4 regions of the Paenibacillus sp. FSL R5-0887 genome follow, and region 2 is predicted to be linked to each of the others. Evidence: riboswitches for the same ligand, from Rfam matches in the RefSeq annotation. Region 2 holds a riboswitch; each other region holds the start of a gene.

Region 1 (7,429 bases), 740 kb from region 2:
ATTGCTGTCGCCTGGCTCACTCGGCGATATTCAGGCGATAGAATTAGACGGATCGTATAAACTGTTAGTTCAAAAAGACGGATTTCTCGCCGGAACTGAAGGCATTCAAGTAAATACCAAAATGCAGAATTTAACCAGAGGGCTCTTCTCCGGTGAAGGCTTCTTCATTGTAGAAATCAGTGGCAGAGGAACGGTGTTCCTGTCTTCCTTCGGTGCTATCCATGCAATAAATTTAGGACCTGGTGAAGAAATGATTATCGATAACGGACACCTCGTAGCATGGCCAGACTATATGGACTACAAGGTGGAAAAGGCAGCCTCTGGCTGGCTTAACAGCATAACTAGTGGTGAAGCACTTGTCTGCCGCTTCCGTGGAGAAGGTGTAATTCTCGTTCAGAGCCGTAACCCTGGCAGTTTCGGAACGTGGATCAAATCCTTTGTACCTACTCGAAGCTAGACTTCCTAGAACGCAGTAATCAAAAAAGACACAGGCTTGGAGAAAGCCTGTGTCTTTAGGTTAGAAAGCAATCTTACGAGACTGCTTTATCTGCTTCTGCTTTTGCTTTTTTGCAGCCAGTACGTTTACATGTTCCATAAGTACCCTTGAAATCAAGGCGGTGATCCGTGACGTTAAAGCCATATTCACGTTCCACTCTTCTCTCCAGCTCCACAAGCCAGTCGTCCTTAATTTCCTCCAACCGACCGCATACGCTGCATATCAAATGATGATGCATATGCGAATGATCGTTCCCGCGCAAATCGTAACGGGCAACTCCGTCTCCGAAGTTCATCTTCTCTACAATGTGTAGCTCACATAAAAGCTCAAGTGTACGGTATACCGTTGCCAGGCCCAGATGTGGATAGCTGTTCTTAACAAGCATATATACTTCTTCTACGCTTAAATGATCCTTCTCATTGTCGAGCAGAACGTTCACTATAGCTTCACGCTGAGGCGTTAATTTATATTTTTGCGCCGCAAACAATTGACTGATATTTGATATTTGATCCATTTGGTCTCCTACCTTCCCGGAACGATTTAACATCCGTACCCTCTGAGACGCTCCTATTTATGCAGTTAAGACAAACCATAAATAGTAATCGTTACGATATAATCATAACAAAATTAACCACGAATGAAAAGAGCCTGACATCATTATATCATTTCATGCCACTTATCCAAAGTACTACACCCCAATCTGGCCTATATTTCTATTAAAATCTACTTTTTCGTGAAATAATACAGATTAGACCGCAACCTTTCCATAATTTACAACGTTAAAGGAGTGACAAAGGCTAAGGAGCCTATCCATACAACGAGGTGAAAAGACATGAACATGAAAAAAAGCACACTAGCAGCGATCACAACCGTAGCCATTTTCTCCTTTTCTTTGGGTGGTCAGATGTTTGCAGCTGGGAACACCTTTAAGGATATTGATAACATAAACGGCAAAGAAAAAATCATTTCTTTAAAAAATCAAGGGTTAATTAAAGGTGTCAGCGAATCTCAATTTCTCCCTGGCTCTAAGGTAACTACAGCCCAAGGGATTCAGTTTATCTCCGGCGGTCTTCAGCTCAGCCTCGCAGCCATTGACTTTAACAAAGCTCCTGTTGCCAGCGGCTTGTTCACAAAAGTAAAAGACAAAGCCTGGTACGCTGAAGCCTTTATCAATGCTTATTACAATCAAGTTAAGCTACCAAAAGACATTGATCCTAGCCTAATTATGACCAAAGAGCAATTCACTAACTATCTAGTGCAAGCGATCGAAGGCGTAGGTAATCTGCCGATGATCAATATCGTTCCAGTAGATATCGCTGATGAAGCGTCACTGACCCCTGCATATCAAGGCAGTATTCAGCGCTCCCTGAAATACAAGATCAATACTCTAGACGCTAACGGAAAGTTTAATCCAAAAAGCGAACTCACCCGTGCCGAAGCTGCGATTATGCTCTACAACGCTTTGGAGTTCCTGAAAACTGGAGGATAAGCCAAATATCAGTTACTCTTCTCATTTGAATAATCTACACACGAAAAAGCAGCTCCGGATGATTCCCGAGCTGCTTTTTCTTGTGTATTGTCTTTCTACTCTTCTTCACCATTCAGTCTATTCAGAAATTGCAGAGCCCGGGGATTCTTCGGATGCTCCAGCACTTCTTGCGGAGTTCCTTGCTCTAAGATATGACCGCCATCCATCAAAATGATCCGGTCCGCTACATCGGCGGCAAATTTCATCTCGTGGGTCACAATCACCATAGTCATACCTTCTGCTGCTAATTGTTTGATGACCTTAAGCACTTCCCCTACCAGCTCGGGATCGAGCGCCGAAGTGGGCTCATCAAACAACAGCACTTCTGGATCTACTGCCATAGCCCGGGCGATGGCCACTCTCTGCTGCTGTCCTCCTGACAGCTGATGTGGATAGTTATCAGCTTTATCAGCCAAACCCACCTTAGCCAGCAGTTGAAGGCCCCGCTTACGAGCTTCTTCCTTGGTTCGTTTCAAGACAGTTACCTGTCCCTCCATCACATTGCCTAGCGCAGTCATATGCGGAAATAAATTATACGATTGAAAGACCATCCCTGTTTTCTGCCGAAGAGCTAATACGGAATTCTGAGGAATTTTCTTATGATCTGTAAAATTGATGGTGATATCCCCGAGTGACAGGCTGCCTTGATCCGGGATTTCCAACAGATTAAAACAGCGCAGCAGTGTAGTCTTTCCGGAGCCGGATGGCCCAATAATGACAAGTACCTTTCCATGCTCCATTTTCAGATCAATACCCTTTAACACTTGGAGTGCGCCGAAGGATTTATGCAAATTAATGATTTCAATCACAAGTATCTCTCCTTTAGGTCGCAGAGTAACGATCGAGTCGTTTCTCCAAGTAATTTTGCAGCGCCGACAGCACAGAACAGAACACTAAATAAAACAATCCTGCTTCGGAGTATACCAGCAGAGGCTCATAAGTGGTAGAGGCTACCTGCTGAGCAGTTCTAAACATCTCCGTATAGGTGATGATCGCTGCAAGCGATGTATCTTTGACCAAGCTAATAAAAGAATTGGATAACGGCGGTACAGAAACGCGTGCAGCTTGTGGCAGAATTACGCGGCGCAGAGCCTGCCCACGAGTCATCCCGACTGAGAAGGCAGCTTCCCACTGGCCTTTATGTATCGACAGGATAGCAGCGCGTACGATTTCCGATGAATAAGCCCCTACGCTAAGGGTAAATCCAATGGTGGCGGCAATGAAAGGGTCGAGTACAATACCAACAGCCGGCAAACCATAAAATATAATAAATAGCTGCACTAACAACGGGGTTCCCCGAATGACCCATACATAAAAACGGGCGATTAGCTTCGGAATTACCCACGGTGAAAGACGTGCCAACGCGGTTAGGATCGCCAAAATCAATCCAAGCACAAAGGAAAGTAGCGCCAACGGAATGGTAAAAGCCACCCCGGCTTTAAGCAGGGGTAGCAGTGTATCTAAGAAAATTTGTATTTTGCGGTCATCCATTATTCAGACATCCTTTTTAGCTTCTAGGCTTAATTAGCCTTGCTAGCCTTGTATTATTTTGAAACGTCAGCTCCAAAGTATTTCTCGGAAATTTTCAAGTACGTTCCATCACTTTTCATCTCTTTAATCGCATCACTGACCGCATTCACCAGCTCATCATTGCCTTTCAGGAATACCGCGGCACTTTGTGAGCCTTCAGGAATCTCATCAACCACTTTAATTTTTGCATCTGGTTTTTGTTTTTTCAGATCCAGATAAGACAAGCCATCATTCACAGTTGCATCAATACGTCCCGAAGTCAGCAGGTCCATCGCTTGATTGAAACCGTCCGTAGCTACGATTTCAGCACCGTTCTCACGAGCGATGTCGGATAAGTTACTGGTCAGGGATTGTCCGGCTTTTTTACCCTTTAGATCAGCAAAGGTCTTAATATCCTCATTGTTTTCGCTCACGATCAATACTGCCTTGGATACAATATAGGGTTCAGAGAAATCATACTTCACTTTGCGATCTTCGTTAATGGAAACTTCATTAAAAATGACATCAAACCGTTTCGCATCCATCCCAGCAAAAATACCATCCCACTGAGTTTCAAAAAATTCAGCTTCAACACCTAAACGTTTGGCTACTTCTTCGGCAATTTCCACGTCAAAACCCGTCAATTTCCCCGCAGTGTCATGATAAGTAAAAGGTGCATAAGTCCCTTCTGTACCTATCCGCAATTTGCCGCTGGCCTTCACAGCCTCCAAACTGTTTTGCGCTGAAGATGCTGCTCCACCATTCGTTCCAGCTGTTGGTTCAGCAGCCGTATTGGTATTCGAATTATTGCCGCAAGCCGCTACAAGAACCACGGTTAACGCCAATATAATAGTTAAACTCCATTTTTTCATTATTAAATCCCCTCTCTCTATCCGGTTTTTTTCCGGTAAATTGAATAGTACACTGCCATCACATGATCGTCAATACTTTTTTCCGATTATATACATCGGAATTGTAATATTAACTAGATTTCTACTTATATCTTACCCAATCTTGGATTAATCCTTCACTTCTTTCTCTCTTTACTTCTCAGAAAGATATGGTATATTTATAAACAAATTAATATGGACCTGTTATTTCACTAGGGGAGTCGGCCGACTGAGACGGAGCTTCAAGCTCCGGACCCTTGGAACCTGATCTGGATCATACCAGCGGAGGGAAGTGGAGCAGAATTTTCATCAAGCATGTTAAGTGTTATTATGCAGAATGAACTTTTTGACCCATTCATTTCCTCTGGAAATGGATGGGTCTTTATTTGTTTAGACGCTCCACAAAAATATTAGGAGGTTAGATCATCACGACCATTTTATCTATTCAAGGCCTAACCTACTCTTTTCCGGAAACTGAACAACCCCCTGTATTCGCAAATCTATCCATGGATATCAGGCAAGGGGAATTCGTCTCCGTAGTAGGTGCTAGCGGATGCGGGAAAAGCACATTTTTCAAAACGGTTGCCGGTTTACTCGAACCTACTCATGGAAAAATAAAACTCCCTACGCTCCCCTCAACCGCTAGTCGTTTAGGTCAGATCGCTTATATGCCTCAGCAGGATTTATTGCTGCCTTGGAGAACGGTGCTCGACAACTGCCTTTTGCCCTGGGAGATCAAGCCCAGATTTAGTAAACAGAAAACGATCACTCAGATTCGGGAAATGTTGGCCCGCTTCGGCTTAACAGATGTAGAGAAGGCTTATCCCCATGAACTTTCGGGAGGTATGAAACAGCGAGTAGCATTTCTGCGCACCTTAGTGGCTGGAGACGGAAGTGGTCTTATGCTGCTGGATGAGCCCTTTGGCGCTCTCGATGCCATGACCAAACGTGAGATACACCGTTGGCTGTTGGAGTTATGGGGTGAACTGAATCAGACGATTATGCTCATCACTCATGATCTGGAAGAAGCACTATTGCTCAGTGACCGGATTTATTTATTATCTGGCGGTACGCACAGCGAATTACAGGAGATCAATGTCGATCTACCAAAACCAAGACATTATAAGATGAACTATGAACCCCGGTTTATAGCACTACGGGCAGAGTTGGAGCGAAGATTGCATGCAACCTATACCTTTTAAAAAACATCTAGACAACTATGGTCCCTTCCTTCTTCTGGTACTGCTCATTCTTGTAATCTGGGAGTCAGCTGTTCGCCTTCACTTGATTCCAGCCTTTATTCTCCCTGCACCTTCATCTATTGGCATCGCATTGATCGAGCACAGGCAATTATTATTTGGACAGCATTTATTGGCGACGTTACAGGAGATACTGGTGGGTTTTGTCCTTTCTGTGATTTTTGGTGTATTGCTGGGCATTGGAATGTTCCTGTTTCGCCCCGTAGAAAAGGCCATCTATCCCTTCCTTATCATTAGCCAGACGGTCCCATTAATTGCGCTATCCCCCATTTTTATTATGTGGTTCGGATATACGCTGTGGAGCAAAGTGGCTGTGGTGTTTTTGACGGCTTTTTTTCCAGTCGTAGTGAGTACATATGATGGACTTCGTACAAGTGGCCAGACTTACAAGGACTTATTATTAACATTTGGTGCAAACCGCTGGCAGCTGCTTGTCAAAACCCAAATTCCACTGGCGCTGCCTGCTTTTTTCTCTGGCTTAAAGCTGTCCATTGTATACTGCGTCATCGGAGCTACTATCGGGGAATGGCTCGGCGGCAGTAAAGGACTCGGTTACTTCAGCCGCAGAATGGCCGGAAATATGCAGATCGATGAAATGTTCGCGGCTGTATTTCTGCTGTCCGCGCTTGGTGTTGTGCTTTTTCTGGCGATAGCTTTACTCGAACAATTATTTTTAAAGAAAAGAGGATCTAACCAATGAATCATTTAAAATCACCACAACGAGGACTTATTTCTGTATTTCTAGTATGCACACTTTTGCTCTTAAGCAGCTGCGGGAAGGCAGACAAGCTAAATAGCAACTCCCAAACCGGTTCCTCCAACACCGAAAATAAGCAGTCACACAAGCTGACGATTATGCTTGATTGGTATCCCAATGCCGTTCATTCCTTTCTATACGCTGCGCAACAGCAAGGTTTTTTCCAAGAGGAAGGTTTGGATGTCGAGATCAAAATGCCTGCGGACAGCAATGACGCCCTAAAGCTTGTAGCAGCAAATCAAATTGATCTAGCGCTCAGCTATCAGCCTCAGGTACTTATGGCACGCGGCGAGAAAATTCCTGTACGTTCGATTGCAGCTATCGTGCGGCATCCACTGAATCATCTGATGGTTCCTCAGGCAGGCAGTATTCATAGTCCCAAAGAGCTCGCAGGAAAACAAATCGGCTATTCCTCCATTCCGCTCTATGAAGCAATGATTCGGACAATGATCCAGAGTGATGGAGGCGATCCTTCATCCGCCAAGCTAATTGACGTAGGTTTTGACCTTATCCCTGCGATCTCTACAGGACAAGTGGACGCAATAATGGGCGGGTTCATCAACCATGAACAACTGATCCTTGAAAAAGAGGGACATCCGGTCACCTCGCTTAATCCAACGGATTACGGAGTACCTGACTATTATGAGCTTGTGCTGGTGGCCAGCGAACAAGGATTGCAAAATTCTGAAGCCTACTTTAAAAAATTTCTAAATGCCATAACAAAAGGACAGGAATTTGTGGAGCAGAATCCTGAACAAGCCCTGGATTTACTGGTTGCACATGAAGATGCAACTTCACCGCTCGACAAGGAGATTGAGAAAAAAAGTCTTGAGATTCTACTGCCACTGATGAATGCTGGCGATCAATCTTTTGGTTATCAAGACCCGACATCTTGGGAAAAGGTTCAGCTGTGGTTATCCACCAACGATCTTCTACCAGAAGATATTAAAGCACAGGAAGCTTTTATCAATCTGTAACGTTTAGTTAGTT
Region 2 (7,429 bases):
ATTTTTCCGGAAATAACGAATGATACGACGACTGGGGAAGCTGCTTATTACCGTAATCAAATTGAAAAATTAATCCAGCTGGGAGTAATGGGCAAAGACCGTCAAGGGAATTTTAATCCGGATACGGAGATGACAGTTGCTGAATTCACACGCAGTATTTCTAAGTTAATGAAAGTGGAAAGATCTGATGTTGCCTATTATCCGAAAGGTAAGCTGTCACGTGAATCGATGGGTGCTATTCTCTATGATGTTTACCAAGTAAAGTTTGCTAATAAACCTAAGTACATGACTGATTATAACGGCACAGCAGTAGTGCCAGGAGATCCTGGCTATGATTCGAATTTGGAGCCAGGAGCTAGAGGTGCGATGTACTATCCTCTTGTATCCTGGACGCAGCTTGTTGATACAGCGGACATTTCTCCTTATTTAATTTCAAAAGTGAAAAGTGCATATGAATTAGGACTCATTAGATCTGAAGTGGGGATTGCCAGAGGCGAAATGGTCAATGGGACAGAACTAGAACCTAAAGCTATAGTGACCCGGGAGAAAGCGGCCAAAGCTCTGTACTTTATGTGGGTGCTGGAACATGAAGTGAATGCAGAAAATCATGTTTCTTCTCTAAAATAGTCAGGGTGAACAATTCAAGGCACAGCAGCGATGCTGTGTCTATTTGTATGCAGTGAATTCCTCTCCACTTACAGCAGTATATCTCTCACGGTTGTTTATATCTACTTTCATTGTGGTAAGTAAGATTCGTAAAGCGATTTAAGAAAATGACAAACCCAGCGTATAAACGTGCATAGTTGTGCCATCCTAAGACGATCAGTTAACTATCAATTTGCTTAACGAGAGGAGATAGGGAAGATGTCAGGCAACAATAAACAAGCTACAAAAACCTTACCCCCACAGGAGCAGCATCATCAGCCAGGGATTGAGAGTGAAATGACGCCGCTGCCCAAATACGAGCCGGCAAATTATAAAGCAGCAGGTAAACTGCAAGACAAGGCGGCGTTAATTACCGGTGGAGACAGCGGAATTGGGCGTGCAGTTGCTGTGCTTTTTGCTAAAGAAGGCGCTGATGTGGTCATTTCATATCTTAATGAACACTCAGATGCAGAGGAAACTAAACGTCAGGTCGAGCAGGAAGGCCGCAAATGTATCCTAATTCCAGGTGATATCGGTGACGAGAAATTCTGTAAGGATCTTATTAAACAGACGGTGGAGGGCTTAGGAAAGCTTGATATTCTCATCAATAACGCGGCAGAGCAACATCCGCAAGCTAAGATCGAGGATATTACTTCCGAGCAGCTTGAGCGTACTTTCCGTACGAATATATTTGCGATGTTCTATTTAACAAAAGCAGCTATGCCTCATTTAAAAGCAGGATCTACAATTATAAATACAACTTCAATTACCGCTTATCGCGGAAGCCCGCAGCTGCTGGACTATTCATCAACTAAAGGAGCTATTCTTAGCTTCACACGATCCTTGTCCACGAATCTGGCAGAGAAGGGCATACGGGTAAACGGTGTTGCACCAGGTCCAATCTGGACACCGCTGATTCCCTCTACCTTTGATGCAAAACAGGTTAGCGAGTTTGGAGGTACACAGCCTATGAAACGGCCTGGACAACCAGAAGAGCTGGCACCAGCCTATGTATATCTGGCCTCTGACGATTCCAGTTATGTGACTGGACAGGTTATTCATGTAAATGGTGGCGAGGTAGTAAACGGTTAGATCAGTACAGCTAATGTGAATAAATGGGTGTATTTCAATAAAAAAATATGTTACTATAAACCACGTTAGCATTTTAAAATTGTATATTTATGTCACTAGGGGTGCCGATTGGCTGAGACGGAATGGATTTCCGGACCCTTTGAACCTGATCTGGTTAAGACCAGCGTAGGGAAGTGGAGAACGAATTTCTGTTGTCGGGCTATTTGTAGTGCCGTCTATATACAGATTCTGACTGCCTTCCTTACGGGGGGCAGTTTTTTTGTTTTTTACTGACCTACAGGGAAGTGAGAGAGGAGATCGTGATGTTGCAAGCTGAGATCCATCTAATATCAGACGGCAAGCTACAGCTGAGACATTTTGTTGAACTAGCTGTCACGGTGCAGACATGGGTCGATTATATTCACCTGAGAGATAAGCAATGTCCTGCATGCGAACTGCTCGCTGCGGCACAGCAGCTGTTGGCTGCCGGTATGCCCGCTACCAAACTGATAATCAACGACCGGATCGATGTAGCATTGGCAGCTGGTGCCGCGGGGGTTCAGTTGGCTTGGCACAGTCTGAGTCCGGTTACAGCCCGGCGAATTGCACCTCAGCTTCGGCTGGGGAGATCGGTTCATTCTCCGGAAGAAGCGGCGAATGCCTCAGAGCAGGGAGCTGATTATTGCTTGTTTGGTCATGTATTTCCCTCGGATAGCAAGTTAGGGCTGCCCGCACGTGGGTTAGAGCTGCTTGCAGAAACGGTGGAGACCAGCTCTATTCCTGTAATTGCGATTGGAGGAATTAGCCCCGCTAATGCGGCGCAGATCATTAGACAAGGTGCGGCAGGAGTTGCTGTGATGTCCGGTATTTGCGGAGCGGATGATCCTTATGAGGCCGCCAAAGCTATTCATAAGGCGGTTCATTCATAGCCTGGAGGTAACAGCATGGGCGAAGGGGGTGATTCAGAATGAAGCTGTTGATTAACGGGAAATCCGCAGAGTGTTCTGGTGGTATTCAAACTATAGCTGATTTGATCAGTCTTCCTGAGTGGTCGGGTCGTCTGATGATCATTGAGCTGAATGGAGAAATTGTCAGTAAGGAGAATTATGAAAGTACTGCTCTGAGCGAGGATGATCGTTTGGAACTGGTGCACTTTGTTGGTGGGGGTTGAGATGGAGCGGTATAGAATTTTGAGAAATTTATACGAACCAAAGGGAGGTAATTTCATGCATGACCCGTTACATATTGGCGGCATCGAATTAACCAGTAGATTATTTATCGGAACCGGAAAATATAGCCGGAATACGTTGATCCCCGAAGTGATCGCAAGCTCTGGTTCTCAGGTGATTACTGTAGCGCTTCGCCGAGTGGACCCGCAAGGTGGAGCAGAAAATATCATGAACCACATTCCCGGTCACATGACTCTTCTGCCTAATACCTCAGGAGCGCGTACAGCGGAAGAGGCAGTCCGTATTGCAAGATTAGCAAGAGCTGCGGGACTGGGGAACTGGGTCAAGATCGAAGTGATCAATGATCAGAAATACCTGCTTCCAGATAATCTGGAGACCATACGAGCTACAGAGATTTTAGCAGCGGAGGGTTTTGTAGTACTGCCTTATATGAGTCCGGACCTTTCGGCTGCTTTACGTCTGAGAGATGCCGGTGCTGCTGCTGTGATGCCGCTTGGTGCGCCGATCGGGACGAATCGCGGCCTGCGCACTAAGGAGCTTGTGCGTATTCTTATTGAAGAAGTGAATTTGCCGATTATTGTAGACGCCGGAATTGGCAAGCCCTCGGAAGCGGCGGAAGCAATGGAGATGGGGGCCGCTGCTGTTCTGCTTAATACGGCTATTGCAACGGCACGTAATCCGCTCGTCATGGCGGAAGCGTTCCGCGAGGCGATAGCCGCTGGCCGCAAAGCTTATTTGGCAGGACTCGGTCCTGTAGAAGAAGTTGCTTTTGCTTCGTCACCGTTGACTGGATTTTTGAACTGAATTTGATAGGTCACGAAAGGAGGGAAGATTAGCATGAGCTTTTTTGACACACTGGCCCGCTTGGAGCAGTATCCTTATGAGCAGCTGTGGAAGGAGTTCCGGGAGGATGACGTTAAGCGGGCGCTTGGAAAAGACAAGCTGAACGAAAATGATTTGCTGGCATTGCTCTCTCCGGCAGCAACGCCGCTGCTAGAGGAGATGGCGTTGGCTGCACAGCGACTGACCCGTGCACATTTTGGTTATTCGATGCAGCTGTTCACACCGATGTATCTTGCGGATTTTTGTGTGAATCATTGTACCTACTGCAGCTTCAGCTCCATTTATGATTTTCCGCGCAAAAAGCTGTCCTTGGAGGAGGTTCGCAGGGAGGCTGAGAAGATTGCAGCTACAGGTCTGCGGCATATCCTCATTTTGACTGGTGAATCGCGCCGGGAGAATCCTGTCTCATATATTAAGGATTGCGTAGATGTACTCAGGGAATTTTTTTCCTCTGTCAGTATTGAGATAAATCCTCTATCAACTGCAGAATATAAAGAGCTTCTTCAAGCAGGGGTGGATGGATTAACACTGTACCAAGAGGTGTACCACCAGGAGACTTACAGAAAGCTGCATGTTAAAGGGCCTAAAAGAAACTACCGGAATCGCCTGGATGCACCTGAACGCGGCTGTCAGGCAGGTTTTCGTTCTGTGAATATTGGTACGTTGCTCGGGATGTATGATTGGCGGCAAGAGGCATTCCAAAGTGCCATGCATGCCCGTTATTTGCAGGATCGGTATCCAGATTGCGAGATCAGTCTGTCACCTCCACGGTTTCGGCCTTATTTAGGGGAATTTAACCCGGAGTGTGATGTTACCGACCGATCGCTAGTGCAGATTATTTTGGCATACCGGTTATTTTTACCCCGTTCGGGCATTACTTTATCTACAAGAGAGCCTGCCTCTCTACGCGATCATTTAATTCATCTAGGAATAACTAAGATGTCAGCCGGGGTCACTACTGAGGTGGGCGGTCACACTAATGCAGGGGGAACTCCGCAATTCGAAATATCCGATAGCCGTAGTGTGCAGGAGATTACGAAAATGCTATATACGAAGGGTTTGCAGCCCATTTTTAAAGACTGGGATATCCTGACCGAATCAACAACGTAACACTTGTATTATCAATTATTAATCACTAAATGGACCCCTGCGAGATTCATGCGGAGGTCCATTTTTTATTGTATAGAGGGTGTTTAGTTTCCGGCAGAGAGCTCATCGAGAGACATTTCGAAACTCGGTGCCATATGAGTCAGAAAATAATCCACTTCCTGCAGGTCAAGCCCACGAAGTTTTGCTGCTGTCTGCTCCTTCGCGGCGGCAAATTCTCGGTTTCCTGCAGCAACTTCCCATACGCATTTCAAATAAGCATCCAGCCGATCAGCGGCTTTCACATAGCTGTGCAGCAGAATGTCCTCCGAATCGGGAGGGCTGTCTTCCGGCCGTATAAGCTGAGTGTAGATGCTTTTCAGCTCTGATGGAATCATTCCAGTTAAGCGATCAGCCGCAACTTTCTCCATTTCGCGGAAGCTGGTGAGTAAGCTAGGATTGTTGTATTTTACCGGCGTGGCGATGTCACCTGTGAACACTTCGCTGGCATCATGGAACAGAGCTATGGTTGCTGCTCGTTCCGCGTTTAGTGAACGTCCAAAATGAACATTACCGATGGAACAGAGCATATGTGTGAGCAATGCAACATGAAAAGAATGCTCAGCGACGTTCTCCGGTGCGGTGCTGCGCATCAAGCTCCAGCGCTGAATATACTGAAGACGATATAGATAGGCAGAAAAATGGTAGCTCAATTTTAAAGTAACCCCTTTCATGCGGTGCTAGGTATGATATTATTATACTAATTGTATCAAACTTTAGATAACCTGGAACTGCCGAGAGGAGCTTGAATGAAGATGCAGCATTTTGAAGACAGTATTTATAACCTTATCGTAGAAACTTCCACGAATTTGCCGGGAGATGTACGCCGGGCAGTTGCAAAAGGTCGCGCGCTGGAAGACAGGGCTACCCGGTCCGGTCTTGCTTTAACCACGATTGCGCAAAATATCGGAATGGCTGAGCAGCAAGTGTCTCCGATCTGTCAGGATACGGGAATGCCTACATTTATCATTCACACCCCTGTGGGAATCAATCAGATTGAGATGAAAAAAGATATTCATAATGCCATTGTACGAGCGACCAAGAATGGTAAACTTCGTCCCAATTCTGTAGATTCATTAACAGGTGAGAATAGCGGAGATAACTTGGGTGCAGGCACACCAGTCCTTCATTTCGAACAATGGGAAGAGGATAAAATAGACGTTAGACTTATTCTGAAGGGTGGAGGCTGCGAGAATAAAAATATTCAATACAGTCTCCCGGCAGAATTAGAAGGACTCGGCAAAGCGGGTCGGGATCTGGACGGAATCCGTAAATGTATTTTACACGCGGTATATCAGGCGCAGGGACAAGGCTGTAGTGCCGGTTTTATTGGCGTGGGTATCGGCGGTGACCGTACGACTGGCTACGAGCTGGCTAAAAAGCAGCTGTTCCGCAAAGTGGAGGATGTTAATCCGATAGAAGACCTTAGCAAGCTGGAAGACTATATTATGGAGAATGCTAACAAGCTTGGAATTGGTACGATGGGCTTTGGTGGTGAAGTATCGCTGCTGGGCTGTAAGGTTGGCGTTATGAATCGTCTGCCAGCTAGCTTTTTCGTATCCGTTGCTTATAACTGTTGGGCCTTCCGCCGCCAAGGGGTGCTGGTTGATCCATCCACAGGCAATATAGAGGATTGGTTGTATGAGAGTGGTACAGGGATATCTGTAGATGATGAAGGGGCACATGAATCTGAAGCGGTAATTGCTGAGGGAGCTAACAGCCCAGCCTCTGAGTCGCGGGAAGTACGTCTTACAACGCCGGTAAGTGAAGAGGATATCCGTAGTCTGCGTGTTGGAGACGTGGTTATTTTATCCGGTGAAATGCATACAGGCCGTGATGCTTTGCACAAATATTTAATGGATCATGAGTCTCCGGTAGATCTGGAAGGGGCTGTGATTTATCATTGTGGTCCTGTGATGATGAAAGATGAGGAAGGCTGGCATGTAAAAGCTGCGGGCCCAACTACGAGCATTCGTGAAGAGCCTTATCAAGGCGATATCATCAAAAAATTTGGAATCCGTGCAGTCATCGGAAAAGGTGGTATGGGTCCAAAAACGTTAAAAGCGTTGCAGGAGCACGGCGGGGTATACCTCAATGCGATTGGTGGAGCCGCCCAGTATTATGCTGAGTGTATTAAGAAGGTCAACGCTGTTGATTTTATGGAATTTGGTATTCCTGAGGCGATGTGGCATCTCGATGTGGAGGGTTTTGCAGCGATTGTGACGATGGATGCTCACGGCAACAGTCTGCATGCGGATGTGGAAAAAGATTCTGCAGCTAAATTGACTCAATTCAAGGAGCCAGTGTTTAAATAAATGGGGTTACAACCGGTGGATAAGTCATGAGGAGGGCAGATTCTCTGAATGGCTTTTCCATGGGTTTTAATCAAATTATAAGGATTTATATGTCCAGACTATAAATGATCCTTAAGGAACGCCGAAGGCGTTTTTACCTGTCTAAAGGAGGACAACGAATGGCACCACATTATATTAGAAATGGGTTTCTTAACGTTACGCCGTATTTTATTGCGGAAG
Region 3 (7,429 bases), on a different contig from region 2:
TAATCAGCACGATTTTGGGCAAAAGACCAAAGCCGAACCAGATAATGAGCAGGGGTCCGAGCGCGATGGAGGGAACATTTTGACTCAGAATAATAAGTGGATAAAAAGCCCGTCTAGCCCAAGGCAAAAGATGCAAAAGCAAAGCAACGATCAGGCCTACCCCCGTACCAATGGGAAAACCAATTAAAGTGAGCCGCAGCGTAGCCATCGTATGAGCCCAAAGACCAGAAGCGTTACTGGTGGATTCACGGGCAATATCAGCAGGACTCGGCAGAATCCAGGATTCAATATGAAATACAGATACAGATAGCTGCCATACGGTTAAAAAGAAGACGACCGCCACAAGGGGCGGCCATATTAGCTTCCAGGTCGATCTCACGGCCGATATTTCTCCGTCAATTTATCCATGCTGATTCCGTTAGGATTATGAGCGATTTTGATCTGCGAAATTACGCTTGGACTGCCTGCTTCGATCAACGCCTCCTGCATCTGACGCACAACCTCCAGCAGCTCGCTAAGCTCACCTTCCATTGTGGTTTCCAGTGGATTCACTTGATGTTTAACGCCGGATTTCTGAATGACCTCAATCGCTTTATCTACGTATGGGATGGAATCCTCATTGTTCGGAGTTTTTGGAATTACTTGAATGCTTAGTAGGGTGTTAGCCACAATAATCAATCCTCTCATTTTATAAGGTAAGTTCAAAAAGCCAACTTTGATAACGAAGTAATTCATTACAATTGTTGTTTACTCCGCCGGTAAAAAATCATTACTGAATGCACTAGCAGCATCCAGCGGTTTATCCAGCAACTTCAGATCATACATCCAGTCGCCGTAATTTTGCCAGACCTCGGTTTTTTGCTCGCCCCAGCGGGCAGCATCGTCCTTGTATTTTGGGCTAAGCCATTTTTGGCTAGCTAGGACAAGGTCGGCGTCCAGGTCAGGAACGGCCTTCGATAACATACCGGCAGCCTCTTCCGGATGATCTATGGCATATTGATAACCTTTTGATGTGGCTTTCATGAAGGCCTTCACCAGATCAGGATGATCTGCAATTTGCTTCTCACTCGTCGTCAGCACAGGCGTGTAATAATCGAGCTGCGGCGCATAATCCTTTAAGTACAGCATATCCAATGGCTCGCCACGCAACTCAGCCTCAACACCAGTCCAAGCGTAGAAAATCCAGGCGAAATCAATGTCACGTTTGACGGCGGTAAAATAATCAGCTTCACCGATACTGATCAGCTTCACCTTTTTCACATCGCCACCTTCAGGATCCATGATAGCTTTCATGGCTGCTTCTTCGGCCGGTGAGCCCCAGCCTCCGTAGGTTTTACCTTCAAAATCCTTTGGTGATTTAATATTGCGATCTACTGGAGCAGCGAATCCCGACGTATTATGCTGAATAATAGCTGCTATCGAGACAAGGGGCACGCCTTGTAGACGGGCTAGCGTTAATCCTTCTTGGGCGCTGATGCCAAATGCGGCTTCGCCAGAAGTAACCATAGTATCAGAACCCGCTGCGCCTGGCTGAACGATCTCGACGTCCAGACCTTCTTCAGCGTAGTAACCAAGATCCTTAGCTACGTATAGACCGGTATGATTTGTGTTCGGTGTCCAGTCGAGTGCGACTTTAACTTTGGTGAGCTCTTTTGGAGCATCCGTCCCAGCCGAAGCAGTTGGATCAGTAGCATTTGCTTTGTTTCCGGCTGTATTCCCATTGTTGCTGCCGCATCCGGCAATGGCAAGAATGAGTACACAGGTGAGGCACAACGTAAGTGCTTTTTTAAGGTGCATGTCTTCTTCTCTCCTTTAAGGTTACAAGAATCCCGTCTTCACAACATGAACCGTAAGTTGTAGTATGTACGTTTTTCTACATCTTTTAGTGATCTTACAAAAAAAGCGCCCCGAGTGATCGGGACGCTGGCTTGGCGCAAGGTTAGTTAAGGTCACAGGGACCAGAACCAATTGGCGATTCCTACGCTGGCATTATCCAGATCAGGTATAAGGGTCAGTATCTTGTGGGATACAATCTCAGCCGGCCAATTCCAGCACCCCTGGTTCTATGAAGTTAACGGGTATTTCTATGTGCAATATAAGTAAGCATAAGTTTTGTACCCATACTTTATATCTTATATTTCTCGCATACGGTGTATTATAGACGGCTGTACTCGGAATGTCTAGTAGTGCACTCCTGAATTTTTCCAATCCAGTAGTTTCTTTTTTGCTAGTCTAGATCTTTATATTTCTTGCGGTGACGCCGTTTAAGCTCACTAACCAGCGCCCCTAGCGTGAGGACAACGCTGATCAGAATCCCGCTCATGATCACGAAGAGGGCAAGAAATTCAAAGGGAGAATAACCAATCATTTTACTCCATTGAATCTTTCCATCCAGATCGTCAATGACCTGATTCATGCCGTAAATCCCGCTTACTACCGTAAATACAGTAAGAATCATCAGCAGATTATCCCGTCGCTTGGATTGAAACTTATCCTGATACTGAAACAGGTCATTTAAGGTTTCTTTCACTTCCTCGAACAAAGCATCGTTTCCGTATACTTTACGCAGCTGAAGAAATATCTCCCGGCCCTGCGACTGGGAAATCAACTCCAAGAAGTAGAACTTTGCCGAGAACTTATTAATGGAGTAGATTAGATTGTCTATTTCCTCATAATCATGATTAATCCGAAGTCGGGAGTGCATATTGGCTAGCTTTAGCAGAACGATTTTGTGGAAAATATTGAGTAAAAATCCGTAATAATATTGCCCGTACATCTGGTTGGCTAGACTAACAGCAATCTCCTGTTCAGCGCGGGTCATGCAGCAAAAGGTCTGCTCATTCATCATATAATACGTGTCTGGACCCCAGCGATTATAGGAGTGTTCATGACAATAGTTCGCAATATATGCTGGATCGCTGGCACTGGCATAGGGCTTTCCGTTCAGATCAATTCCATCAAGCTGTGAGGCACGATAGCGCAGATTTACACTAATCTCATCAGAGCTTTCTTCATTCTGAAAGCCATAAAAAGCTTGCACCTGCATTCTTTCATCTACGAAAAAAGGAAGGGTCTCGAAATAAGCCCCATTGATATCCGATTGATCCAGATATGGCTCCAGTCCATCCACCAAATTTCGGAAGACAAAATCCTCTACCATCTCATAGGTCTGTTCCCCGCAATGAATATAAGTGTAATCATCCTGTATGAAGGTATTCTCTAGCGCACGGAAACGATCTGCGAATTCTAGGGCAATACTAAAGGGAATTGAATCCCCCTCCAGCTGGACACGTATCGTCACGAATCCAAGCTGAAAAGGGCATATGAATATATCCGTCGAGAGAATTTTGAAAAATATAGATTGCTGCGGAATCTCCAGAATGCAGTCGAGATTATTTACTCTGGAAAAACGGCGAAACGAGTCGGCATCCTTCCTGCGTGGAAAAAGGACATGTGCAGCAAACGGTAAATAGGTGCGCTCCATTCGTTCATGGGAAACACAGTAGCCATCTCCGTAATAGGCAGCTTCAAGCTCTTTATTATCCAGAAAAAAACGTGTGAAGCCGTCGTTCTGTAATTGCTGGATAAGCTGCTTAGAATCGCCCTTTTTTATAGAAAAGGGAAATATAAACTGCATGAGCGCAGTATGTAACAAAGGCTCAGTTGAAGACTCATTCATTCATCGTCCATCCTTGTGCTCAGAATATGCTTATAGATCACATTACCCTAAAAGGATAACGTTGATACTGTTCTAAATACGGGAACTCTTTCCTTTCACCGCTTGCATGGACTGGAACCTCCATGCGGCAATGCTTAGCAGAAACAAGAAGGCGGCAAAAGCGGCGAGTAATCCGGCTGTTTGTGCCACTTCTAAATGGTCCATAGACCAGCCCATAAACAGAGGTAGCAAAGCACCGCCAACACCTCCGGAAGCAATCATAATGCTGGGTGTTGACTCTTCGGTGCCAGGCAGCATTTTGCTGGAGAAGACTAAAGCAATGGAGAAAATACCGGACATAAACAGCCCCAGCAGCAGAATTACAATGAAAGCAGCCATTCGATTGTCAGTGAACGGAAAGAGTGTCAGCAGTAACAAGGTTAGTAAACAGCTGCTGAGAATGTACACGCGGTAAGATATTTTTTCGGCAATTACACCCGCAAACAATCTTCCTGTAGACATCGCCAGCCAAAAGAAAGTGACTGTCAGTGCTGCGGCAGACTCCGTCATCCCTAGCTTGGCAATAAAGATAGCCGGCATAAAGTTGACTAAACTCATCTCTGTGCCTACATAAAGAAAAAAGAAAACGATGAAGATCCCTAACAGAATCCATTGCTTACCTTTATACGGAAATTTTTTGTTAGAACGTGAGCTTGAGGATTGCGAATTGTCTGCTCCTTGGACAGAGGCACGTTCATCCAGCATTCGTTGTAGATTACCGAAGTGCCCTCTTGTCCAGAGGATAAGAGAAATTAAGGAGAAGGCAGCGACGATTAGAAAGGCCAATCTCCACGCTCCGGCAGCAATGAGTGGACTGGCGATAAGCGGCATCACGAGTGCGCCTATCCCGAATAGCACTTCAAGCCGGCTCATTGCAATAGCAGTTCCTTCGGTTACAGCACCAATAATAATGGTGCCGATAACCGCTTCGATCATCCCGAAACCAAAACCTGCGGCAACAGCGATAACATACATCCAGCCCCAAGGCGGTAGAAAGGCGTAGGCAATTTCTGCAACTAGTAGAAGACTGGTGGCAATGAGGATGCCTCCACGTTTACCGAAGCGGCGATTAAGCAGGGGAGAGACCAACACGCCTGCTAAAAAACCAGCGAATTGACTAAAGATTAATTCACCGCCAGCACTATAATTTTGATCATAATGTTGCAGTAGAACGGGCAGAATAGATCCCAGCACAACATGTGCCAGACCGATAACGAAGTAGGAAAGACAGCCGATCCAAATCAGTTTTTTCACGAAGTAAGCTCCTTATCTTGAAGTAGTTTATGAAGTAAGGTCGGATTCAATGTGAACCTGAAGGGTACATTATAATAAGCACCATTGTTATGATAAATCCAAACGGTGAGCTTGGATATATAAACTTTTGTTTACATGCTTGAAGGGAGAGATTTACGTAATGGATAACAAACAACTGGAGCAACTCATTATTAAAGCATTGGATGACAACAAGTTCGGTTCCTTTGGTACGATCGAAGAAGGAAATAAGCCGAAAGTACGTTATATGGCCATTTTCCATGAGGGTTTGAAGATTTATTTGGCTACAAATCGCAAAACTCATAAAGTGGAGGAGTTATCCGATAATCCGAATGCTTTTGTACTGCTTGGCTATGAGGCAGGCGGAAGCAAAGATGTGCTGGAGATTGAAGCAACTGCTACCGTCTCTAAGGATGAAGGCTTGCGCTCCAAGGTATGGAATAAAGAGCTGGAGCCATGGTTTACAGGACCTGATGATCCTAATTATGTAATTCTGGAGCTTACTCCAACACGTATTGAGTATGTAGGCAGCAATAAAGAGCATGGAGTATGGCAGCCGTAAGCTTTAGCGTTGAATTGATCAAACAGCCCTCCTATCCCATATGGGGTAGGAGGGCTGTTTGATGTGTTATAATGACTTCAACTTTTTAGGTATTCATATCGGGGAGGAGCTAAAGCTACATGAGCGTTACTCTGTTATATATTGAAGATGATCGTGAAATTGGCAGTGTAGTGTCTGCTGATTTAAGCGAAAGAGGATATAGTGTCCGCTGGTTACGGAGCGGCGAAGGAGCGATGGAAGAAGCCGGCGCCTGCCAACTGGCTATTCTCGATGTTATGCTACCAGGTCTGGACGGGTTTACGATCGGGCAACGTTTGAAACGTTCTTACCCTAAGCTGCCCATTTTGATGCTCTCCGCCCGGACCTCGATTGATGATAAGCTGCAAGGTTTGGAGTTCGCAGATGATTATTTGACCAAGCCCTTTCATCCGGATGAATTGGCCGCTCGAATCGAAGTGCTGCTCCGAAGGAATGGGGCATCGGTTCAGGATTCACTCACACTTAAACATCTAGTCGTATATGAAGGGGATAACCGCGTGATGAATGCTCAGACTCAGGAAGAAATCATGCTTACAGGTAAGCAATTTCAGATTTTTTCCTATTTGCTGCGTCATCTTAACCAAATTATGACGAAGGAGCAGATCTACGAGGCCGTGTGGGGTGAGGCTTATATCGAAGGAGATAAAACTCTAATGGTACATATTCGTTATTTGCGTGAAAAGCTGGAGCTTGATCCGGGTAATCCGGAAATTATCGAAACTGTCCGTGGGATCGGCTACCGGGTAAGAGCATGAGAGGATTAGAGCGCATTCGCAAGAAACGTAATTCCTCTTTGTTATCAGGGTATTTGCTAATTATCGTATCTGCACTGCTATTTATCCCTGTGGTCCTTCCGTTGTCTTTTGTTGGCTACAATATCCTTAACGAAGTGACCAAAGGTGCCTCGCCTGTAGATACATCCCTGTATTCGAATATTGCACCGCTGGAGACTATGTGGCATAAAGAGGCACTTCACTTAGAAAGTGCCTCTTCGGAAGCCATAAATCAGCGGCTGCATGAATTGAGTCGAAAATACACTGAGGCTACTATGTTTTGGGTAGACGGGCAGGGAAAAACCCAGTTGATTCTCACGCCTGAAGAAGGGGATAAGGATAAGATTTACCCTGAAGTTCCTGATCAGTGGACTGCGGCTGAGGCTATTTCATTTATGAAAGAAAGTACGAATCGTGATCCTTTAGCCATCGTTGCTTTCGTGGGGGACAAAGTGGAGGCAGACAAGGGATTTATGGTGATGCAAATTCCAAGCAAGCTGCTGAACAAAGGGGCTTATGGGGGATTAGGGGCTTGGGCTTGGTATAACTTTGTGTTATTTACCCTTTTTGGAGGGTTCGCTCTGGTTTCATGGATGTTCTTTAGAAAAATTCGCAAACGGCTGCTGCAACTGCAAACCGCGATGACGATCACAGGCCCGGATAGAATGCCTAAGTCTATAGTGACAGGAAAACTGGACGAGATCGGTCGCTTGGAGGAAGCTTTTAATACGATGGTAACTAAACTGGATGAAAGCCGACGCAGGGAAATAGAAGAGGAAGAGTTGCGTAAGCGTCTAGTCTCGAATTTATCTCACGATTTACGCACACCCCTAACCGTCATTCGCAGCCATATCCATGTTATGACCAAAGAGGATCTGACCTCAAAAGGTAAGCAGTCCTTACAGCTTATGGATGAGCGTATTGCGGATCTTAGCGTCCTGATCGAGAATCTTTTATCTTACAATCTGCTCAATAGTGGACGGGTAACCTTAAAGCTGGAACGTAAAGATGTTTTACGCTTGTTACGGGAAAGTGCGGCTGCTTGGTACCCCGTATGGGAAAAAG
Region 4 (7,429 bases), on a different contig from region 2:
AAATACTTAGCAGATTCATTAATGCTGAAGGAAGTGGCCCTCGTTGTTTTTTCTTCAGATGTCTGGATACCCCGGATCAGGGAAGTCTTCATTAGCCAGAGTAATAGCGCAGCATACTTCTGCTGTTATTCTTGATCACGACATTGTAAAGTCTTCTCTTATGGAATCACTTGGAGCAAACATTGGGTTCAAGGAAGTTGGAAAAATTTCGTATGACATTGAATGGGCTTTGATAGATTTCCACTTATCTCAAGGTCATAATGTTATACTCGATAGCCCTTGTTTATACTCTGAAATGATAGAGAGAGGATTGAATCTGACCCGGAAATATAATGTGGAATATAAATATGTAGAATGTCTATTAAATGACTATGATGAGCTCAATAATAGACTGCGAAATAGAAAAAGAATGATTAGCCAGATTGAAAGAGTGCCTTCTGAAGAGACATTGCTAAAAACTATTGAAAATGCTAAAAAGCCATCTAATGTCAGAATACATATTGTTAATACAAAGGAACCGATTGAATCCTATATTAAAAGTGTCATTGAATACTTAAATACTTAGCCTAAATTTTGAGGAGGGGAACAGATGGATTTTGAGAAAGCAGCCCATTTCATTTGGACACATGGCAGATTATTAGAAAGAAGGGTTTTTGAATATATTTTCCACGGTGGATCAATGAGCAATGTTATGACTTCACTAACAGCCTACCAAAACGAAGATGGTGGGTTTGGAAATGCAATAGAGCCGGATTTACGGGTACCCGGTAGTCAGCCACTTTTCATGGAATTTGCACTACGTTTTTTATATGACTGTAACATAAAAGACGAAGAACTTTCTCAAAAAGCATGTGATTATATTTCAAAGCATGCTGATTTAAAAAAAGGGATTCCAACAATATTTCCTTCATCAGCAAACTATCCAAGAGCAGAACATTGGAGTAACCCTCTTTCTACAGAGCCATCATTTAGCAGACTTACTGGTCTTGTCGGGCTTCTTAAGTGGCAAGGGATAGAACATTCCTGGCTTGATAAAGCGACAGAAATTTGTTTGGAAGATATTCACGCACAAGCATATGACGATGCGCATACAATTTTGACTGCATTTTATTTATTGGAAAGCCTACCTCAATCGGATTATATCAAAGGATTATTTCAAAAATTATCTAAGGAGCTTATTACTGCCAACTTCTTTTGTATGGATGCCGCATCCCACAGTTATGGACTCTCTCCTCTAGAATTTTCGCCATCACCCACTTCTTACTGTAGCAGCATATTTTCTGATGAAACCATTCTTGATCACTTAAAAGTATTAGAACACCAACAGGAGGATGATGGAGGATGGCAGATAACATGGGAGCCTCCCGGTGAAACAGCGAGGTTGGAATGGAGAGCCTATAAGACGCTAAAGAGTTTGATGATACTAAATTCATACAATAAGATTAATCTATGAGACTATTAAGGAGATAATAAACACTCCAAGGAGAGGAACCTATGAACAAATTAAGGGCAATCATAGTTCCGTTATTCTTAATCTTTTTATTGGGATGTAGTAAGGAGCAAATTAGCGATAATTCAAAAAAAGAATATAGCAAAGCTGAACAATTTATTACCGATATGGGCTATCTGATCATTAGTAATGAAGGAATTGTTTCTGAATATTTATTAGATAAAAAACTGCTGACGGAAATGCCATACATACAATATTGGAGTGTTCAAAGTGTTGATCCAATCGATTATATAGGCAAGGAAATAACTACAAGTAAGTTCATCGTTAAAAACCACCCCTTAGATAATGAGAAGGATAATACAAAAAAACAAACCCTGATTTTTCTGCTAGAAGCAGACGATCAAGTGATAGGAGGCTATAGTTTTCCTGATTTCGATGAATTACATATGGGCTGGGTTTACACCATTGATGGAAAAACACTCGAAGAATTGACCGGAGAAGCTTTCCCGAAATGGTCTAAGGAGTGGAATTTAAGATATAAATAATGGCTGGGGAGTATTTATAAAGGAGCAGATATGAAAAAACTAATCCTAGTACTTGTAGCTGTGGTTATTATTTCGAATGCGATATGGAGTTATTTATATTTCAATAAAGAGGTCGAAACAAATTTAAACACTGGTGTTCAAGTATATACGCTTATGGGTACAGGGGATACATGGGATGTTTTAGATTACAAAATAATAATTTCATCTAGCAAAATTTTACGGGGACATGGGAAGTTAGTGTTCAAGGGAGACCCAAGCGCTTTAGTGAATAGTAGCTATTATAAGTATGAAGTTAATGAAAAAAACAATAATAATAAGGATGAAACAGTTCTTGTAAATGAAGCTAGGTCAACGGATGGACCCGTTTCAATATTAAGTAACACTGATATCGGGTCTATAACTGGTCCATATTTATATGACGAATTAAATAAAAATAGACAAAATTATGAAAACACCACTTTATCTATTACATGGAATGATAATGAAGGGGAGCTTCATTCCGAAACAATAAGTTTAGATATTGAGAGTGAAATTTCTCTTAAGGATGATCTTTAAGAGTGATAAATCCAAGAGACTAAGATTGAATCTCTACGGACTGAAGGAAGATCCTCTACGCCCCAAAAGCCTGCCGGTACTTCACAGGAGACATGCCTTCAAACCTTCTGAACACTTTAATGAAATAGCTGGACTGGGCAAAACCGGACTGAGTCGCAACCTGAGCAATGGAGAGTCCTGTGGAAACCAGTAAAAGCTTGGCTTTAGCCAGCCGACAATCGGTTAAATAACGGTTTGGAGTTTTACCCATAACCACCCGGAACAGCCTTAGAAAATGATAGCTGCTGTAACCGGTCAATCTTGCCATCGATTCAAGAGACCAAGGGCTGGCACATTCGACATGAATGATATCTGCAGCACTGCGGATGGACTGCCTAACCTCGTGCGGTACTGAGCCGTGAAGCGGCTCGGAGTTCTGCAGCAAGTTTACTAGAAGCTCATACAGCAGAGCAGATAGTCTTGGCTCGCTACGGGTCACGTAGGAAGCACTCAGTAGGTACATTTCCTCGAATAGCTCGTCCAGCTTAGCATCCAAATCAAAAGTGAACAGGTATGCACGAGACTGGTCCACTTCTTCTAATAAGGGAAGGACAATTTCAGTGTTAAAATGAACCCAGCGGACATCCCAAGGCTCGCCTGGGTCAGAGCCGTATTGCTGATAAGCCCCTTTAGGGTACAGAAAACCTCGTCCTCTACTCATCGGAATACGTTCGCCCTCATGGAATACATAACCCTCCCCATCAAAGATCAAATGCAGGTTATAACTCCCCAGAAAACCTTCGCTTCTTCTCTCTGTATGTTGTGGAAAGTGAGTGTAATGTCCCAAAAATTCAGGATAACAGACATATTTCGAAAAAGCCGGTGTCGGCAAATACCATTGTTTCTTCATGTTTGGCAGCACCCGTTTCTGTAGCGCAACAGAGCGCAAGTTGGATTAAGGCAATGAACGCAAGATTGTTATATGATAGCAATATTTTGTTATATAAGACCTCTTATCATTGATACTACAATAGAATTATAAAATATTGAAAGCATATTTTTAATACTTTGGAGGTAATGATGAAGAAACCTGTCGCAACTGAAAAATTCGAGCTTGGCGTCTGTTATTATCCGGAGCACTGGCCAGAAAACATGTGGGAGGACGATTATCGCCGGATGCGTGAACTCGGCTTTACGATCATTCGGATGGGGGAGTTTGCTTGGTCTATTTTTGAACCGGCAGAAGGGCAGTTTCAGTTCGGGCTCTTTGATCGGGCGATTGATCTAGCACATAAATATGGTCTTCAGGTTGTACTTGGTACTCCGACGGCGACGCCTCCAGCTTGGTTGACTGATAAGTATCCCGAAGTTTTAAATGTTACCTACGAAGGTGTTACACTTCAGCATGGCATGCGCCGTCATTATAATTACAGCAGTCCTAAATACCGGGAACTGTGTGCACGTATTGCAGAACAAATGGCTGAACATTACGGCAATCATCCGGGTGTAGTTGGCTGGCAAATTGATAATGAGCTCAACTGTGAGATCAGTGAATTTTATTCGGAGAGTGACCATAAGGCTTTCCGGGAATGGCTACAGCAGAAATATGTTACACTTGAGCATTTGAACGAGGCTTGGGGAGCTGTTTTTTGGAATCAAAGCTATAGTGACTGGTCTCAGGTCTATCTTCCACGTCCGACTCCAGTACCGAAGCAACCCAATCCTCATCAGGCATTGGATGAAAAACGGTTTATTTCGGACAATACAAATTCTTTTGCCAAAAACCAAGCGGATATCATCCGTAAACTTGCCCCTAAGCAGTGGGTAACCACGAACGGTCTGTTCGGGCATCTCGATAGCCATGAAATGACGGATGAACTGTTGGATTTCTTCAGCTATGATTCCTATCCTCAGTTCTCTACTATTTTTTATGACCCGAATGAGCGGAATCCGCTGAATGATAGAGGCTGGGGACTGTCGTTATCTGTTGTTCGTTCGATATCCCCGAATTTCTGCATTATGGAGCAGCAGTCGGGCCCGGGTGGCTGGGTGAACCGGATGGATATGCCTTCTCCAAAGCCCGGGCAGATGCGGTTATGGACCTATCAGTCGATCGCTCATGGAGCAGATATGGTGTTATATTTCCGCTGGCGGACAGCTACGATGGGCAATGAAATTTATTGGCATGGAATCAATGACTATCATAATCAGCCTAACCGGAGAGTGCGGGAAGCGGGGCAGATCGGTCAGGAGCTGGCAGCAGCAGGTCATGCGTTTGTCGGTACTCGTAATCAGGCTAACATTGCTATTGTTCGTGATTATGACAATGAGTGGGATGGAGAATACGATGTTTGGCATGGCCCGTTTATGTGGAAGAGCAATAAGGAGTGGTACAAGGCGCTTCAGCGGAAGCATATCCCGAATGACGTACTCTATTTACGCAAAAAAACAACGCTGGAGGAGCTTGCAAGGTACGACGTGCTTATCTATCCTCACCCAGCGATTATGACAGATGAGACAGCAGCACTGCTGGATGAATATGTTCAGCAAGGCGGCAAACTGATCTTCGGCTGTAGAACCGGCTATAAGGATGAGCGCGGACAATGTTATATGCGTCCTTTCCCAGGTGCTGCTAAGGATCTATGCGGGATCACAGTTGAAGAATTCACAATGGTTAAGGGCAGTCGTCAGCCAACAACAATTAGCTGGTCGGGCGTGACCGAAGTCGTTACAGGAGCAGATGACTTTAATGATATTCTCAAAATAGAGGAAGCTTCGGTTGAAGTGATGGCGGTCTACGCCTCTGATTATTATGCGGGAAAACCGGCGGTAACTAGAAATCGTCGCGGCAAGGGTGAGGTTTGGTATTACGGAGCCGTATTTAATGAACAGGCAGCGGCTGAGATCATAAATTTAATTGATCTACAATCACCAGCAGATTGGCTGGAGCTCCCAGAAGAGGTAGAACTGCAAGTCCGTACCGGAGCTTCTTCCAGTTATGCTTTTTTGCTTAATTATAGTGAGACTCCTGTCACGATCCATCTTCATGAGACCAAAACAGATTTACTGAGCGGCACAACATTGTCGGGCGAGGTGCTTCTGGAAGGATTTGGGGTATTGGTGTTAAACTAACGTATACATTGATCTCACATTTGAGTAGATTTGGATAATTTTCTCTTTTCGGTTATACTTTGAAGTAGCAATTATATAGTCACGGGAGCTTGGTGGGACCAGGCTGAGAGGATAGTTATAACTATCGACCGTCAAACCTGATCTGGATAATGCCAGCGGAGGAAATGGAGTTCTATTTCTATTTGTCTACTCTAAGGCCGCATCTTATACAGATGTGGCCTTTTCTATTTGTGGGGGAGTAGACCGTCTCCGCTTGATCAAATCACCTTATAGGAGGAATTGAGATGACAAGCGAATTGAACAACGATCCAATCAATCTATCAGCTTTTCCAGCAAGTCAAAAAGTGTATGTAAAGGGTTCACGGCCTGATATTCAGGTGCCTATGCGGGAGATCTCACTTAGTCCAACTGCGGGCATAGACGGCGAAGAGGAGAATGCCCCAATTCATGTCTATGACACAAGCGGGGCTTACACGGATGCTAATATTCATACTGATATTCGTCAGGGGTTAGAGCCCAATCGTCTAAGCTGGATTGAGGAACGAGGGGATGCGGAAGCGTACGAAGGAAGAACCATGAAGCCTGAAGATAACGGGAATGCAACGGGAAAAGCTGTGGCGGAAGTGTTTCCAGCGCTCCATAGAAAACCTTTGCGAGCGAAAAAGGGGCGTAATGTCTCTCAAATGCATTATGCACGCAAAGGGATTATTACTTCGGAAATGGAATACGTTGCGATTCGTGAGAATGTGGCACCGGAATTTGTAAGAGATGAAGTAGCCCGCGGCCGCGCCATCATTCCAGCGAATATCAATCATCCAGAGAGTGAACCAATGATTATTGGACGCAATTTTTTAGTGAAGATCAATGCCAATATAGGAAATTCCGCAGTATCCTCATCCATAGAGGAAGAGGTAGAGAAGATGAGATGGGCCACCCGCTGGGGTGCAGATAATATAATGGATCTCTCAACAGGTAAAAACATTCATACGACACGCGAGTGGATCATCCGTAATTCTCCTGTTCCTATTGGAACGGTGCCTATCTATCAAGCGTTGGAAAAAGTGAATGGGAAAGCGGAAGATTTAACGTGGGAAGTATACCGTGATACGCTCATTGAGCAAGCGGAGCAAGGGGTTGATTATTTTACCATTCATGCGGGGGTTCTGCTTCGTTATATCCCGTTGACTGCACAACGTATGACAGGCATTGTTTCAAGAGGTGGCTCCATCATGGCGGCATGGTGTCTTGCGCATCATCAAGAGAACTTTTTATATACACATTTTGAAGAGATATGTGAAATCATGAAGCTGTACGATGTTTCTTTTTCCCTAGGCGATGGATTACGTCCGGGTTCGATTGCTGATGCGAATGATGAAGCACAATTTGCCGAGTTAGAGACGTTAGGTGAATTAACAGCTATAGCTTGGAGTCATGATGTACAGGTGATGGTAGAGGGTCCAGGACATGTGCCGATGCACTTGATTAAAGAGAATATGGATAAGCAACTTGAAACTTGTAACGAAGCCCCTTTTTATACATTAGGTCCACTGACTACAGATATTGCGCCTGGTTATGATCATATTACCTCTGCTATAGGTGCAGCGATGATTGGTTGGTTCGGTACAGCTATGTTATGTTACGTAACTCCGAAGGAACATCTTGGCCTGCCTAATAAGGAAGATGTACGTATAGGGGTCATTACTTATAAAATAGCGGCTCATGCCGCAGATTTGGCGAAAGGGCATAAAGGAGCACAAGACCGGGATAA

What was found. A riboswitch is a leader RNA that binds a small molecule or an ion and turns the genes downstream of it on or off. The one in region 2 is predicted to bind thiamine pyrophosphate.
Region 1: linked by a shared signal. The riboswitch ahead of MKY14_RS03705 (ABC transporter ATP-binding protein) and the one ahead of MKY14_RS00345 (thiamine phosphate synthase) in region 2 are both predicted to bind thiamine pyrophosphate.
Region 3: linked by a shared signal. The riboswitch ahead of MKY14_RS25295 (ABC transporter substrate-binding protein) and the one ahead of MKY14_RS00345 (thiamine phosphate synthase) in region 2 are both predicted to bind thiamine pyrophosphate.
Region 4: linked by a shared signal. The riboswitch ahead of thiC (phosphomethylpyrimidine synthase ThiC) and the one ahead of MKY14_RS00345 (thiamine phosphate synthase) in region 2 are both predicted to bind thiamine pyrophosphate.

Annotation. Positions count from the first base shown of each region.
Region 1 is NZ_JBBOCE010000001.1:821,117-828,545, reverse strand. Features, by position in the region: gene MKY14_RS03735 (TIGR00266 family protein) at 1-457, shown strand, start outside; gene MKY14_RS03730 (Fur family transcriptional regulator) at 531-1,010, opposite strand; gene MKY14_RS03725 (S-layer homology domain-containing protein) at 1,329-1,985, shown strand; gene MKY14_RS03720 (amino acid ABC transporter ATP-binding protein) at 2,081-2,833, opposite strand; gene MKY14_RS03715 (amino acid ABC transporter permease) at 2,847-3,515, opposite strand; gene MKY14_RS03710 (amino acid ABC transporter substrate-binding protein) at 3,569-4,405, opposite strand; TPP riboswitch at 4,628-4,731, shown strand; gene MKY14_RS03705 (ABC transporter ATP-binding protein) at 4,930-5,625, shown strand; gene MKY14_RS03700 (ABC transporter permease) at 5,606-6,382, shown strand; gene MKY14_RS03695 (ABC transporter substrate-binding protein) at 6,379-7,416, shown strand.
Region 2 is NZ_JBBOCE010000001.1:78,179-85,607, forward strand. Features, by position in the region: gene MKY14_RS00335 (GDSL-type esterase/lipase family protein) at 1-627, shown strand, start outside; gene MKY14_RS00340 (SDR family oxidoreductase) at 865-1,737, shown strand; TPP riboswitch at 1,825-1,926, shown strand; gene MKY14_RS00345 (thiamine phosphate synthase) at 2,040-2,645, shown strand; gene thiS (sulfur carrier protein ThiS) at 2,684-2,887, shown strand; gene MKY14_RS00355 (thiazole synthase) at 2,943-3,710, shown strand; gene thiH (2-iminoacetate synthase ThiH) at 3,744-4,859, shown strand; gene yfbR (5'-deoxynucleotidase) at 4,943-5,548, opposite strand; gene MKY14_RS00370 (fumarate hydratase) at 5,651-7,210, shown strand; gene MKY14_RS00375 (VOC family protein) at 7,369-7,429, shown strand, end outside.
Region 3 is NZ_JBBOCE010000002.1:1,668,527-1,675,955, reverse strand. Features, by position in the region: gene MKY14_RS25305 (ABC transporter permease) at 1-379, opposite strand, end outside; gene MKY14_RS25300 (thiamine-binding protein) at 376-669, opposite strand; gene MKY14_RS25295 (ABC transporter substrate-binding protein) at 748-1,797, opposite strand; TPP riboswitch at 1,959-2,069, opposite strand; gene MKY14_RS25290 (hypothetical protein) at 2,228-3,679, opposite strand; gene MKY14_RS25285 (MFS transporter) at 3,752-4,972, opposite strand; gene MKY14_RS25280 (pyridoxamine 5'-phosphate oxidase family protein) at 5,133-5,552, shown strand; gene MKY14_RS25275 (response regulator transcription factor) at 5,672-6,346, shown strand; gene MKY14_RS25270 (HAMP domain-containing sensor histidine kinase) at 6,343-7,429, shown strand, end outside.
Region 4 is NZ_JBBOCE010000002.1:2,813,269-2,820,697, forward strand. Features, by position in the region: gene MKY14_RS30355 (AAA family ATPase) at 44-565, shown strand; gene MKY14_RS30360 (hypothetical protein) at 590-1,453, shown strand; gene MKY14_RS30365 (hypothetical protein) at 1,495-1,995, shown strand; gene MKY14_RS30370 (hypothetical protein) at 2,026-2,550, shown strand; gene MKY14_RS30375 (helix-turn-helix transcriptional regulator) at 2,606-3,439, opposite strand; gene MKY14_RS30380 (beta-galactosidase) at 3,610-5,661, shown strand; TPP riboswitch at 5,733-5,842, shown strand; gene thiC (phosphomethylpyrimidine synthase ThiC) at 5,946-7,429, shown strand, end outside.